3 regions of the Arthrobacter ramosus genome follow, and region 3 is predicted to be linked to each of the others. Evidence: riboswitches for the same ligand, from Rfam matches in the RefSeq annotation. Region 3 holds a riboswitch; each other region holds the start of a gene.
The links. Region 3 has a riboswitch for cyclic di-AMP ahead of ABD742_RS18240 (NlpC/P60 family protein). Riboswitches for the same ligand answer to the same signal wherever they lie in the genome.
Positions count from the first base shown of each region.

Region 1: it holds a riboswitch for cyclic di-AMP, as region 3 does, so the genes downstream of both, ABD742_RS23715 (hypothetical protein) here and ABD742_RS18240 (NlpC/P60 family protein) in region 3, are expected to answer to the same signal.
Region 2: it holds a riboswitch for cyclic di-AMP, as region 3 does, so the genes downstream of both, ABD742_RS19560 (aggregation-promoting factor C-terminal-like domain-containing protein) here and ABD742_RS18240 (NlpC/P60 family protein) in region 3, are expected to answer to the same signal.

Region 1 is NZ_BAAAWN010000001.1:5,140,451-5,144,902, forward strand. Features, by position in the region: gene ABD742_RS23710 (PucR family transcriptional regulator) at 36-1,250, shown strand; gene ABD742_RS23715 (hypothetical protein) at 1,410-2,483, opposite strand; cyclic di-AMP (ydaO/yuaA leader) riboswitch at 2,486-2,636, opposite strand; gene ABD742_RS23720 (flavin-containing monooxygenase) at 2,774-3,877, opposite strand; gene ABD742_RS23725 (TetR/AcrR family transcriptional regulator) at 3,978-4,452, shown strand, end outside.
Region 2 is NZ_BAAAWN010000001.1:4,253,743-4,258,194, reverse strand. Features, by position in the region: gene ABD742_RS19565 (bifunctional glycosyltransferase family 2/GtrA family protein) at 1-1,090, opposite strand, end outside; gene ABD742_RS19560 (aggregation-promoting factor C-terminal-like domain-containing protein) at 1,250-2,005, opposite strand; cyclic di-AMP (ydaO/yuaA leader) riboswitch at 2,008-2,181, opposite strand; gene ABD742_RS19555 (sensor histidine kinase) at 2,346-3,824, opposite strand; gene ABD742_RS19550 (response regulator transcription factor) at 3,837-4,452, opposite strand, start outside.
Region 3 is NZ_BAAAWN010000001.1:3,962,792-3,967,243, reverse strand. Features, by position in the region: gene ABD742_RS18250 (iron-dependent transcriptional repressor DtxR) at 1-515, shown strand, start outside; cyclic di-AMP (ydaO/yuaA leader) riboswitch at 642-849, shown strand; gene ABD742_RS18245 (M23 family metallopeptidase) at 852-1,670, shown strand; cyclic di-AMP (ydaO/yuaA leader) riboswitch at 1,816-1,982, shown strand; gene ABD742_RS18240 (NlpC/P60 family protein) at 1,988-2,752, shown strand; gene ABD742_RS18235 (HNH endonuclease) at 3,001-3,501, shown strand; gene mobA (molybdenum cofactor guanylyltransferase) at 3,539-4,171, shown strand; gene ABD742_RS18225 (DUF6457 domain-containing protein) at 4,203-4,452, shown strand, end outside.

The DNA of each region.
Region 1 (4,452 bases), 1.2 Mb from region 3:
GCCTGATGTTCGTGGGGCAAAGTAGTGTTTTCTCCATGCAGCAAGACGTGGAGAAGATCGTCGAGGACGTAGCACTCAAGTTGGGCCGCGGCCTCTCCCTGGAAGACCTCGACGGCGTGCTGCTGGCCTACAGTTCCAACCAGTCCCACGCCGACCGTGTGCGAGTGAATTTCCTCCTGAGCAAACGGGTCCCGGTGGACGTCAGCGCGTGGCAGCTCTCCCACGGGATTGCCACCGCCGTGCGTCCCGTCGTCGTGCCCGCCAATGAGGAACTCGGGATGGTGGGGCGCGTCTGCGTCCCGCTGCTGGTGCGCGGATTCCGCGTCGGGTACCTGTGGGTCCAGCAAGACCTTGACGAGCAGACCGCGACGGCGATACTCGCCGAGTTGCCGGGCGTCCGGGACGAGTTGGACCTCCTCGCAGCGTTGTTGCTCGATTCCAATACGGCCGAGTCGGAGTTCCGGCGCCGCCGTGAGCAGGAATTCCTGGCTGCATGCCAGGGCGAGTCCAATGCTGTGGCAACTGTGGCGGGATGGAAGGAGATTCAAGGCCGGGGACCGTGGCAGCTGGTTACAGTGCTCGACGCGGAGGACAGTGGCGGCGTCTCCGATCCGATCGCGGCGACCCTGACGCACCGTTCCGCCGCGCTGCAGGCAACTATCGGGGTCGATTCCGTGCTTTTCAGCGCCGGCACCGAGACGCACTCGGTCCTGTTGTTCCGCGAAACCGGCGGGCGGGCGGAGCACGCCCAAGTCTTGGTCCACTATCAGCTGGAACTCGCCAAGCGCGCCGGACGGAAGGTGGACCGCGTCATTCTCGGCATCAGCGAGCCGTTTTCAGTCATCCGGCAGCTGAGCCGGGCGTACCGGCAATCGAAGCTCGCGGCCCAGGCTGCCGCCGTCGATCCTCCACTCGGAGAGCTCGTGGACAGCCGCTCGGCCGGGATTTACCAATTGTTCGAACGGCTACAGGCGCCCGGTGGCTGGGACGATTCGGGCTCGGCACATTTCCAGGAGATCGAGGATGCGGACCGCAACGGCGAGCTGCTGCCCGTGCTCGAACTGCTCTACGACAGCGACGGCTCCGTGCAGGACGTGGCTGCGAAGCTCCACCTGCATCGGAGCAGCATTTACAACCGGCTGGCCAGGGTCCGCCAGCTTATCGGTGCTGATCCGCTGAATGGCGCGACCCGACTCGAACTCCACGCAACGCTCAAAGCGCGCCGCTGGGCGGGCCGTCCGCGGATTTGAAGCCGCTGGTACCGGAAGCCGCGCTGGCTTACTTGTTGAACTGCCGCAACTGAAGGCTGCAGCGCCAGCGGTCGGGGCGGTGCTGAATCATCTGTGTCCGGGTGTGTCGGCAGCACCGTCCGTGCCACTCGACGGCAGACTTTCGATGCTGTCCCATCCTCACTGCAGGGCCTTGGTTGCTGCGTCCAAAACCGACCCAAGATCCACGCCCGGTTGGGTGGGCTGTGGCGTGGGACTAGGACTGGCCGGGGTCCGCGGCTTCCAAGAACCTGTGGGCGCGGGGGAGGGCGTGCCGGTCTGGGGCGGAGTCGGGGTAGGGGTGGTTGGCCCCGTCGGACCCGGGGTGGGAGCCGGGGTGGGGGTCGTTGGCCCGGTCGGAACCGGATTGGAAGGAACAGGCACCGGGGTAAGGCTTGGGGGCAGTGCTGACGGGACGGCAGGAACCTGGACGGAGATCGACGGTGCCGAGACACTCGACGGTTCGACAGCGGCGGGTCCTTGCGGCGAATGTTGCGCCGGGCCCGCGGAGGTCTGGCCGGACTTGGCGCTTGGGGTAGCTGCCGAAGGTGATGCAGCAGCGCTGGGGGAAGTACTTGCCACCGCGGAAGGAGCGCCGGATTGCGTGGAGTCTTGGTTGTCCGCGCTCGCAGCGTCCTGGGCGCGGGATTCCTGGCCGAAGAAGGGCAACTCAAGGGCTTGGCCCAGGGAACCGGCGGTCAACAAGATGCCTAGGGCACCTGCAACCACTGCCATTCGATTGCTCATCGTCCGGATGCTGGCGGCCTTCTTGAGGACGGCGTGTGGTTCACGGCTGAAGGACGAACCGGTGAACGATGCCGGACCGACGGCGGCACGGGGTGCCGCCGGGAGTGCCGTTGTGGCTGCCTTCTCAGGTTTGGCTTGCTCAGCTGTCGCAGCAGGCACCGTCGGAATGGCGGCGGTCGCTGGTTCTGTTGGTTCAGCAGCTACCGTCGCAGCAGGCACCGTCGGAATGGCGGCGGTTTCGCTGGCTTGGGAAGCCCGCTTCCGTTCGGCTGCGCGGGCGGCCGCGCGAGTGGTGGGCGCCGCCGTCGTCCGGGTTGCCGCGGGGGTGGGTTCCGCTGTCGAACTCAAAGGTTCAGTAGCCGGTGCCGCGATGAACGGTTCGCTGTCTTTGGCCCGACGACGTCCGGTTGGTTTGGTGCTCTCGCCCGCCACTTCGGCACGGCGAGGCTGATCCATGATTGGGGACATGGTGATTGCCTCTCAACGCCTTCGAGGTTAGCTGTCGGGTTCGGACGAGGCCGTCCGGCCGCGCGTGGCGGCTTCACCCCGAGGGCCTGTGGAGAAGTAGGCCCGGAGACTCTGGGTCCCCCGTCTCTGCCGCGGGTCTGGCGGATTCCGGGTTGCGGCAGAGCTCGGCGTCAACCCGGAAGCGGCCCATTTGGGGATTGGGTCGCCCCTCGACGCTACAACAGCCGGCATGCAAAGTCACATTTGAATAACGGGCGGGGTAACCGGTTTTGCCAAGAACTTCCGCGAGCCTAGTCCCGCGGACCTTCAGTCTGCCCGGCGATGAGTCCTGCGACGTGTTCGGCGTCGCGGCCGACCCCGCCCACGAGGCCCGAGGTCAGCCCGTATTGGAAGGGCATGCCCACGAAGAACAGCCCTGGCAGTTGTTCAACGGCGCCCCGGCAAGTGAGCGGCCAGCCGTCCTCATCCGCGGGAAGTCCTCGGATCCAGCCAAAGTCCGGTTGGTAACCGGTAGCCCAGATCACCGTGGACACGGGGATCGCGTGGCCTTCGTCGGTCAGGGGTTGGCCCTTGCGGGTGCCCGTCAGCCGTGGCAGGCGGGTGACTCCCGCGGCGTCGAGCTCTCGGGTGGAGGCCCGGATCAGCGGCGCGCCGTGCTTCGTGAACCCGACCGCGACTTTGCGGCCGATAGGGGTGGATCTGTTCAATACCTTGTGGATGAAGAGCCACCAAAGCCCGCCGGCGTATCGCGTTACGGGGCTTGGAATGTGGAAGGGAGGGGTTCCGGCAATGTAGGTGCGGTGGGTAGGTGCGAGCTCCAGGGCGATTTCGACGCCGGAGGTGCCGGAGCCGACCACCAGGACATCTCCGGGTGGAACCGAGTCCGGGTTGGTGTATTCCGCTCCGTGGAGTTGGTGGATGCCGGGATCCAGATCCTCGGCGAACGCCGGGATCCTTGGCTGCGCGTTCGGGCCCGTGGCAACAACAACGTTCTTGGCCAGGATCGACCCGGAGCCTGACTGCACTCGGAACCGGCCGTCCTCCCGCTCGATGCCGGTGACGTGGGCACCATGGCGTACCGGGAGTTCCCAGTTCCTGGCGTACTCCTCAAGGTATTCGGCCATGGCGTCTTTTCCGGGAAAGCTGCCTCGGGCGGCGGGAAATGGCATGCCGGGCAGGGAATCGTGCTGCGCCGGGGTGAAGAGCCGCAAGGAATCCCATCGGTTCCGCCACACGTCGCCGACGCGGGCCTGCGAGTCCAGGATGAGGAAGTCTTGCCGGTGTTTCTTCAGGTGGAATCCGGTGGCGAGCCCTGCCTGCCCGGCGCCCACAACCACGGTGTTCACTGGCTCATTGCTGTCCATCGCGAAGCCTCCTGAGGTGTTCGAGGTCATTAGAATAGCATTCCAGTCACTAGAATGCTATTCTTTTTTCGTGGAAATCCGGCACAATGACAGGCGGGTAGCTCAAGCTGTCGCAACCAAGGCTGCAGTTGTGGAAGCCGCTCGGCAGCTGTTTCTGAGCAGGGGATACGTGGCCACCACCATCGGGGCCGTTGCCGAGCAAGCAGGCGTGGCTATCCAGACCATCTACAACTCCGTGGGCAACAAGGCCGCGCTGCTCTCGGCCGTGGTTGACGCGACGGCCGCGGGTCCGGATGCCCCCCGCACCGTCCCGGAGACTATGCGCGAGCGGACTGCCGCAGCCGCCGACGCGGGGGCGGTTCTAGCGTTGTTGGCCGACTGGTTCGCCGAGGTGCATCCGAGAAGCAGCCAATTATTCAGCGTCATGAGGCAGGCCTCCGCCGTCGACGCTGAAGCGGCAAAAGTGGAGCGGGACCGGGCCGAAACCCGGCTGCGGAACTATGCGGAAGCTGCGGCTGCGCTCAGGCGGCGCGGGGCACTGACTTCCGGCATGAGCGACGAGCAAGCCGCGGCCGTGATCTGGTCGGTCGGCCACCCGGACACCT
Region 2 (4,452 bases), 290 kb from region 3:
AGCGCCGGTTGGCGCCGGTGTTGGCGATGGCCGTGATGAGCAGCGCCAGGAAGTTGGCCAGCTGCGGGTCCATGAAGCCGCGGCAGAACAGGAAGATGAGCACATAGGCGAGGGTGGACGCGGCGCCGATCGCGGCGAACCGGACCAGCTGCCCGAAAAGGCTGCTGCGCGGGTTCTGCTCGGCGGTGCGGGACGACGCCGGGAGCGGCCCGCGTGCAAGTGCTGCGCGCAGTTCCGGAATGGGGATGCGGCCCGAGACGAGATCCCGGGTGAGCCGGACCATGCCGCGGATGTCGGCCAGGGCAGTGCGCACCACGTCGACGCTGGAATTGGGATCGTCGATCCAGTCAACGGGAACTTCGTGGACCCGGAGGCCGCAGCGTTCGGCGAGGACCAGGAGCTCAGTGTCGAAGAACCACGAGTTGTCCATGGTGTGCGGGAGGATCTGCTGTGCGACATCTGCCCGGATCGCTTTGAAGCCGCACTGGGCATCGCTGAAGCGGGCGCCCATGAACGAGTGCAGCATCAGGTTGTAGCTGCGCGAAATGAACTCGCGCTTGGGGCCGCGGACAACCCGCGAGTTGCGGGTCAGCCGTGTGCCAATGGCGAGGTCCGAATGGCCGGAGATCAGCGGCGCCAAAAGGGGCGCCAGTGCGGCGAGGTCCGTGGAAAGATCCACGTCCATGTAAGCCAGAACCGGCGCCGGCGATGCGAGCCACACCTTGCGCAGGGCGTTGCCGCGTCCCTTCTCCTCAAGATGGACAACCGCGAGCTCAGGCAGTTCCCTGGCCACGCGCTCCGCGATTTTCAAGGTGCTGTCCGTGCTTGCGTTGTCGGCCACGGTAATGCGGAAGCCATGCGGGAAGGATTCGCGCAAATGGCCGTGAAGCCTGCGCAGGCACTCTTCGAGGTCGCGTTCCTCGTTGAAGACGGGGATGGTGACATCGAGGACGGGGACGGCGGTGTGGGTGTCGACGGGGGCGCGCCGCGCTGTGCTGGGTTGAAGGGGGGTGTTGGGTGGGATGGGAAGGCCCGGCGGCACCACCGCGGGGTCCTTCAGGGTTCCGGAGGTGGATTCGATGAGAGTCATGTATTCAGAGTGCCGTTGCAGAATATGAAGGCTTTAGGCGGAACCTGTGACGTGGCTGTGGATGTATGGCCGGTGTGGCGAATCACATGCCTGGCCAAAATACGTCGAGGTCCGCCCCTGGAGGGACGGACCTCGACGTACTTGTGCGTGGCTCTTGGTCTAGTACCAGTTGTGCGCCAGGTGGAAGGACCACGCCGCGGACGGCGATCCGTAGCGTTCCTTGATGTAGTTCAGGCCCCAGCGGATCTGCGTCTGGTAGTTGGTCTGCCAGTCGGCGCCTTCTGATGCCATTTTTTCGCCCGGCAGCGATTGCCCAATGCCGTAAGCGCCACTGGAGGCGTTGGTGGCAGTGGTGCGCCAATCCGATTCCTTGTTCCACAAGGTGAGCAGGGCGGACATCTCGCCCTGACCCCAACCGTAGGATGGAAGGATGCTTGCGGCATAAGCCTGTGCGCCGGAGGGATCATCGACGGCGACAGGTGCGGCCGGGGCTGCTGGAGCGGGCGGTGCCGCGGGCGCGGCCGGTGCGGCGGCCTGCGGTGCGACGGCGGCCTGCGGTGCGACGGCGGCCGGAGCGGGGGCAGGTGCCTGGCTCGGCGTCGGCGCGGCGCTCGGCTTGGGGCTTGCGCTTGCGCTCGCCGACGGCGTGGCGGCGGCCGATGGCGTGGCTGAGTTATCCGCCGCGCGGGATTCGGACGTGCGGCTCATGTCCTGGGCATTGATGGCTTGTCCGGCGGCCTGGGTGGCGGCACCTGCACCGAGGAACACGGCAACGACGCCGGCAACAACTGCCATGCGCTGGCCGGTGCCGAGATTCGAGGCGGCTCGCCTCAACGTGGAACGTGACTTGTTTCTCCGGGCAGGTTCGCCGCGGTGGCGCGCAACAGGGCGCGACTGATTCCTGGAATCAGACATGGTGATTGCCTCTCGACGCCTGCGGAGTTAGCTGTCGGATTCGGATGAGGTCATCCGGCCGTGGCCACTGGGAATCGTGGCGGTACGGCTTCACCCCTAGGGCTGGCTCAACATGAGCGCTTGCCCGGAGACCTGGGTCCCCCGTCTCTGCCTGGATTTTTGGGCACCGGGGAGTGGCAGAGCTCGGCGCCTACCCGGCGGTGGCCGGAATGATCCCGCGCACCCATTCGACGGTACAGGAGGATTTTACTTAAGTCACATTTAGGTAACGGAGATCACGACGTCGGTGCGTCGACTTGCGCCCGCCGCGCACCGGCGTCGCGCCCTCCTGGGCGGCCGTTCAGGCCGTGGCGGTCCTGAGCGCCGGAAGCCGCACCGCAAATTCCGTCCGGCCGGGCCGCGACGCCACTTCGACGGTGCCTCCATGCGCCTGGACAATGGATTCCACAATCGACAAGCCGAGCCCGGAGGTGCCCTCGGAACCGGAGCGGGCGGCGTCGGCACGGGCAAAGCGGGAGAAGATCCTGCCCTGGAATTCCGGCGGGATGCCCGGCCCGTTGTCAGTCACTGTCACCACGGCGCTGCCATCGGCGGAACGCATGACGCCCGTGACCACGGTGGTTCCCGCCTCCGTGTGTTTGCGGGCGTTGGAGAGCAGATTCGCCAAAACCTGGTGGAGTTGAGTGGTGTCGCCGCGGACCGTGAGGGGCTCGTCCGGGAGCTTGAGCTGCCAGATGTGCCCTGGGGCCATGACCTTCTCGTCGCTGACGGTCTCGATCACCAACTGCGTGAGGTCCACATCGGTGAACTCGGGGGCCTTCCCTTCGTCCAGCCGGGCCAACAGAAGGAGGTCCTCAACGAGGGTGGTCATGCGTTCGGACTGGCTCTGCACCCGTCCCAGCGACTTGCGCCCGTCCTCGGTGAACGTCTCGGTCATGCGCAAGAGCTCGGTGTAGCCGCGGATGGCGGTCAGCGGAGTGCGCAGTTCGTGCGAGGCATCGGCGACGAACTGGCGCACCTTCGTTTCGCTTTGCTGGCGGGCTTCGAGGGCGCTCGAGACGTTGTCCAGCATCAGGTTCAAAGCATGGCCGACACTTCCCACTTCCGTGCTCGGGTGGGCCGCCGACGCCGGAACGCGCACCGCGAGTGCCACCTCACCGGCGTCGAGCGGAAGTTTCGATACCTTCGTGGCGACGTCGGAGAGTTGCTCCAGGGGGCGCATGGTGCGGCGGATCAGCACGGTTCCGGCCAGTCCGATCAGGACCAGTCCGCCCAAGGACACCAGCACCATGGTCCACACGAGCGAGGCCTCGGTGTCCTCTTTCGAGGCGAGTGGCAGCCCCGTGATGACAACATCGCCGTAAGGAGTTTCGGTGGCCACCAGCCGGTAGCCGCCATTGGACAGGGTGCGATCAACCGGGCGGCCATCGGGCGGGAGCGCGGACAGGATTCGAGCGTCGCTGGGCGACAACGGCGCACGGGTGGCATCGGAGGACAAGAATCCAGCATCGCTGCTCACCTGACCTGCGAGAATACGCGCATTCAGCGTGCCGATGCTCTGGCCCCGGGGGTCCAAGGGGTCCGGACGGCCGCCCGGGTTGCCTTGCGGCGGGCGGCCATGGGAGGCCTGCATCAATTGCTGGTCGAGCTGCTTCGTGAGGAACACGTCCATGGAGGCGTAGCTGACCACCCCGACGGCACCGCAGATGGCCACGAGGAGCGCCATGGAGAGAAGGATCAAGCGCGTGCGCAAGTGCCAGGTTGAAGGATTGAACCAACGATGGTCGGTCTGGCGGGGGATACCCGAGAGTGCGGACATTCGACGCCCCGGCTATTCGGCAGGCTTGATGACGTAGCCTGCTCCGCGCACGGTGTGGATCATGGGCGGGTGGTTGGCCTCGATCTTCTTACGCAGGTATGAGATGTAAAGCTCCACGATGTTTGCTTGCCCGCCGAAATCGTAGTCCCACACGCGGTCGAGGATCTGAGCCTTGCTGACCACGCGTTTGGGATTTTCCATGAGGTAGCGCAAGAGCTCGAACTGGGTCGCCGTGAGCGGGATGTCTTCGCCGCCACGGGTAACTTCACGCGTGTCCACGTTCAGGGTCAGGTCGCCTACAACCAGCTCGGCAGTGTCCATCGCGGCCACTCCCGAGCGCTGGACCAGGCGGTGCAGGCGTAGCAGGACTTCCTCCATGCTGAAGGGCTTGGTGACATAATCGTCGCCGCCGGCGGCCAACCCGACGATGCGGTCCTGCACGTCATCCTTGGCGGTGAGGAAGAGCGCGGGCACCTCAGGCGCAAAGGTGCGGATCCTGCCGAGCAGCTCAACGCCGTCGAACCCTGGAAGCATGACATCCAGCACCAGGACATCCGGACGGAAGTCCTTGGCGAGCTTTACCGCAGCGGGACCGTCGCCGGCCACCGCCACCGACCAACCCGCCATG
Region 3 (4,452 bases):
ACCTTGAGCTGACTGAAACGGGCCGGAAACGCGCCACCGAGGTCATGCGCAAGCACAGGCTCGCCGAACGGCTCCTGGCAGATGTCATTGGACTGGACTGGGCTTACGTCCACGATGAAGCGTGCCGCTGGGAGCATGTCATGAGTGAGCGCGTGGAACGGCGGCTCTATGAGCTGCTGGACCACCCCACGGAATCGCCGTATGGCAACCCCATTCCCGGACTCGAAGCGCTGGGTGGAGTCGCCTCCCACGCCTTTACGGATGGCGTGGTCAACCTTCTCGACGCGATGAACGAATACTCACCTGAAAACCGGGTCACCGTCAGCCGCCTGGCTGAACCGATCCAGGTGGAACCGGAACTTCTGGTGCAGCTGGACGAGGGCGGAATCCGCCCCGGAGCCAGGGTTTCCCTGGAACGTGTGGGGGAGTACATCTCCGTTCGCGTGCCCAATATCGACGGCGCGCTGGAGCTGCCGCCTGAGGTAGCCTCGCACGTGTTTGTCACGGTCGCCTAGCCGGCCTGGCGAGGCGGCCAGCAAAGATAACGAAATTATTACCGCGGGGGCTTAATCCCCTATAGTTTATTACTGGCGCCGATACCAAAGCGTTACCTGATCCGAAGCCGAGTTCTGCCAGCGGATCAGGTGGATTAGTCCATTCACTGGCAGAAGCGGAGGAACCACCATCGGCTGTCGAAAGACGGCCTTGGGGTGAAGTCCGCAGCGGAAGTGCAAACAGCGCAGGGCCCCTTCGGTAGCTCTGCGCTTCGCGCCCTTCACGCGGACCGGGTCCACGATCTCTCTGGCCCGAATCCGACAGCTAACTTCGCAGGCTTGCCAGAGAGGAAAACCTTGACTACGCAGAACACCAGGGGCCGCAGGCGCGCGTCCGGTCCTACTGCTGAGCTGCGGAGCGCAAGCGCCGTCGAGCACGATCGGCCCCGCGATCCCCATCGCGAACTTCGCCGCCGCAAGGGTCCTTTGCGGCAGATAGCCGAGTTCGCTGCGGCGAGCGGGGCGGGACAGAAGGCCGGAGTGGCCCTTGCCGCGACGGGCCTCATCCTGACGGTCGCCATGCCGGGCACAAGCGCCATGACGGCCACGGCCGAATCGAGCCAGGCCGCCTCGGCGGTGGGCACCCAGCCTGAGATTCCGGCCGCGGCAAGCGCCACGATCGACTTCAGCCGTGCTGCGGTTTCCACCACGGCGGATCCGGACAGCAAACTCAAGCAGCTCTTGAGCGCGCAGTCCGTCGGCACCATCAAGACGTCGTCCTCCAAAGGCACCCTGGGGGCGCCGCTGGACACACTGACCACGGCCTCGCCTTTCGGCTATCGTGTGAATCCCATCACGGGCGGCTTGGGGGAGTTCCACCGGGGCCAGGACTTCGTGGCCCAGTGCGGCACCCAGGTCCATGCTGCCGCCGCCGGCAAGGTCACTTTCGCTGGCTGGCATCCGTATGGCGGCGGAAACCGCATTGTGGTGGACCACGGCAACGGCCTGGAAACCACGTACAACCATTTGTCTTCGTTCAACGTCCAGGTGGGCCAGACGGTCAGCCGCGGCGATGTCATCGCATTGAGCGGCACCACCGGCGCCTCTACCGGCTGCCACCTCCATTTTGAAGTCATGGTCAACGGCGACGTCGTTGACCCCCTGGGCTGGCTGTAGCCAATCCGATGGAAGCCTCTCGCATGCTTGTCACGCTCCGTGACCTGAATGTGACATTGAGCCAAAACTCATGTACCGTCTAAGACGCATCAACTTTTAGAGAGTTGATGCACTCGAGTGGATTGCCTAGCTCTGCCACTGCTCGAGGTTCCGTTCGCAAAACATCGTCTGGCAGAGGCGGGGGACCCACTTTTGGTCATCTTCACCGATGGCCTTGGGGTTAAGTCGCACAACTTCCGAGAGGGAGAAGTGTGGCCGGATGACTCCCATCCGAATCCGACAGCTTACCTCGCGGGCATAGGGAGAGGCCTCTTAACGTGTCTTCACGCTCTACTGTTGCGCGCCACCGTGCCGCGGTCACCAAGACCAACTCGCTTGCCGTTATCGCTAAGACTGTCGGCAGCAACGCCGGTGGCGTAGGCCGTCAGGCAGCTGTTATCGCAGCTGCTTCCGGTCTGGTGCTCACTAGCGGTATCGCAGCCAACGCTGCAGAAACCAACGTCCCTCGCGAGTCCACTTCGACCTCCGCCCTGGAAGTCCAGTCCATCGCCCAAGCCAGCATTTCGGCCGACTCCTCCGTCGCCATCAAGTACGAGCGCCCGGCGGTCTCCACCGAAGCTGCTCCGGTTGTCGCAGCTCCGGTTGCCACGCAGGAAGCTGCTCCGGCTACGCAGGCTGCAACGGGTGCCGCTACCGGCTCCTCGACGCTCTCTGTCACCGCTGCTGTTTCACCTGCAACGAAGGTTGCCAGCGGCAAGGGCGCAGCAATTGCTGCCGCAGCTTACGCACAGCTTGGCGTTGCCCAGGACTGCACCGCCCTGGCTTCGAACTCCCTGGCCGCTGTTGGGATCAACTTCCACGGCTGGCCGGCAGACTACCTCTCTCTTGGCCGTACGGTCAGCGCTGCTGAAGCGCAGCCGGGAGACTTGGTCTACTACCAGAACGGTGGCATGGGCATGGCCCACATCGCCGTTTACGTCGGCAACGGCATGGCGGTCCACGGCGGCTGGAACGGTGGCACCACCGCCCTTTACAGCGTCAACGTCGGCTCCGGCCCGGTCTTCATCCGCGTTGGTGGCTAAATAGCTCCGGCTACATAGCTTCACTGGAACATCCCCGCTGGTCCGCCCGCGGGGATGTTCTGTTTTAACCAGCATGCGCTATGTGTCCGGCACGTGAACTTTGACCGACACTGCCCTGGAACTCCGGCAAGGATTCGTTGATCTGGCCTCCGAGTGTTTACTCTTAGGTTGTCGATCCACAGCCCGTACATGCAGAGGGCAGCCGGCCCTCGCGCCCCTGACGGGTGCGGCCGTGAAGAGGTACGTGCATGCGCACACTCGTTCTGAATGCTGGATATGAACCGCTGGCGGTAGTAACCTTCCGCCGGGCGCTGGTCCTTGTGCTCACCGGAAAAGCGAGCGTAGTGGCCGAAGGCGACGAGCCTGTCGTCGGGCCGCAGGAGATTCTCGGACGTCCCTCCGTGATTCTGCTCAATCGCTACATCCGGCCGAGGTACAACACCATCACGGCGGTTACACGCCGCGGCGTCTTGCGCCGTGACGGTCACCGCTGCGCCTATTGCGGGAAAGCAGCCCACACCATTGACCACGTCCACCCCAAATCCAGGGGCGGCGCGGATTCCTGGGAAAACCTGGTGGCAGCGTGCTTGCGCTGCAACAACGCCAAGAGTGACCACACTCCAGCCGAGATGGGCTGGAAACTGAGGTTCACGCCGGCGGCGCCCACCGGGACTATCTGGCAGATCAAGGAGCTTGAGAAACCTGCGCCTGCATGGGATCCCTTCCTCCTGCCTGAATCGGCGGCCTGAACCGGAATTGAGCCTGCTTCCCGGGTAATCTGGGCGAGTGGACTTTGATGCGGTGATACTGGCGGGTGGCAAGTCCTCCCGCCTCGGCGGCGTGCCCAAAGCCCAGTTAAGGTACGACGGCGCCACCCTCCTTGAGCGTGCCGTGGCGGCCGTGTGCGGGGCCGGGAGGGTCGTCGTCGTCGGGCCGGATCCCGGCACTTTGCCGGACGGCACATTGACCGCGCGGGAGGACCCGCCCTTCGCCGGACCGGCTGCCGCGATCGCCGCCGGACTCGCCGCGCTAGAAGCGCAAGGCGGCGAAGGGCAAGAAGAGGTGAGCCCGTCCACTAAGCACGCGCCCTGGGTCCTCGTCCTGGCCTGCGATATGCCCCTGGCCGCCGCCGCGGTTCCGGTCCTGCTCCGGGTACTTGCCGGCCACGAAGAAGCGGAAGGGGCCATGTCCGTATCCGCCGATGGCCGGAAGCAGCCGCTGCTCGGGATCTACCGGGTATCCGCTCTGCAACGGGAGGTGCAGGCTGCGGCAGAACAGGGCGGCCTGGCCAACGCCGCGGTTTTCCGGCTGCTTGCTAGGCTTGATCTGCTGGCCGTGCCTGTCCCCGCCGGGTCCACCGATGACGTGGATACCTGGGACGATGCCGCGGCGCTTGGAGTGGACGGCGACCTGCCGTGACAACAGCTGTACCGGACAGTGGAGGCGGATCGTGAAGAGCCAGGAAGAAACGCTTGAGGAATGGTGCAGGAGCCTGCTGCAAGCATATGAGCTGGAAGACGTCGAGATCGACATCAACGAGATCCTTTCCTTGGCGGGCGTTGCAGCCCATTCAGTGGTCCGGCCGGCGGCTCCCTTGACCACCTTCATTGCGGGCTTCGCGGCCGGACTCGCTGCGGGTTCGGGACAAGCGACTGAAGCTGCGTCGATGGATGCCGCGATGGGCCTGGCACGCACGCTCG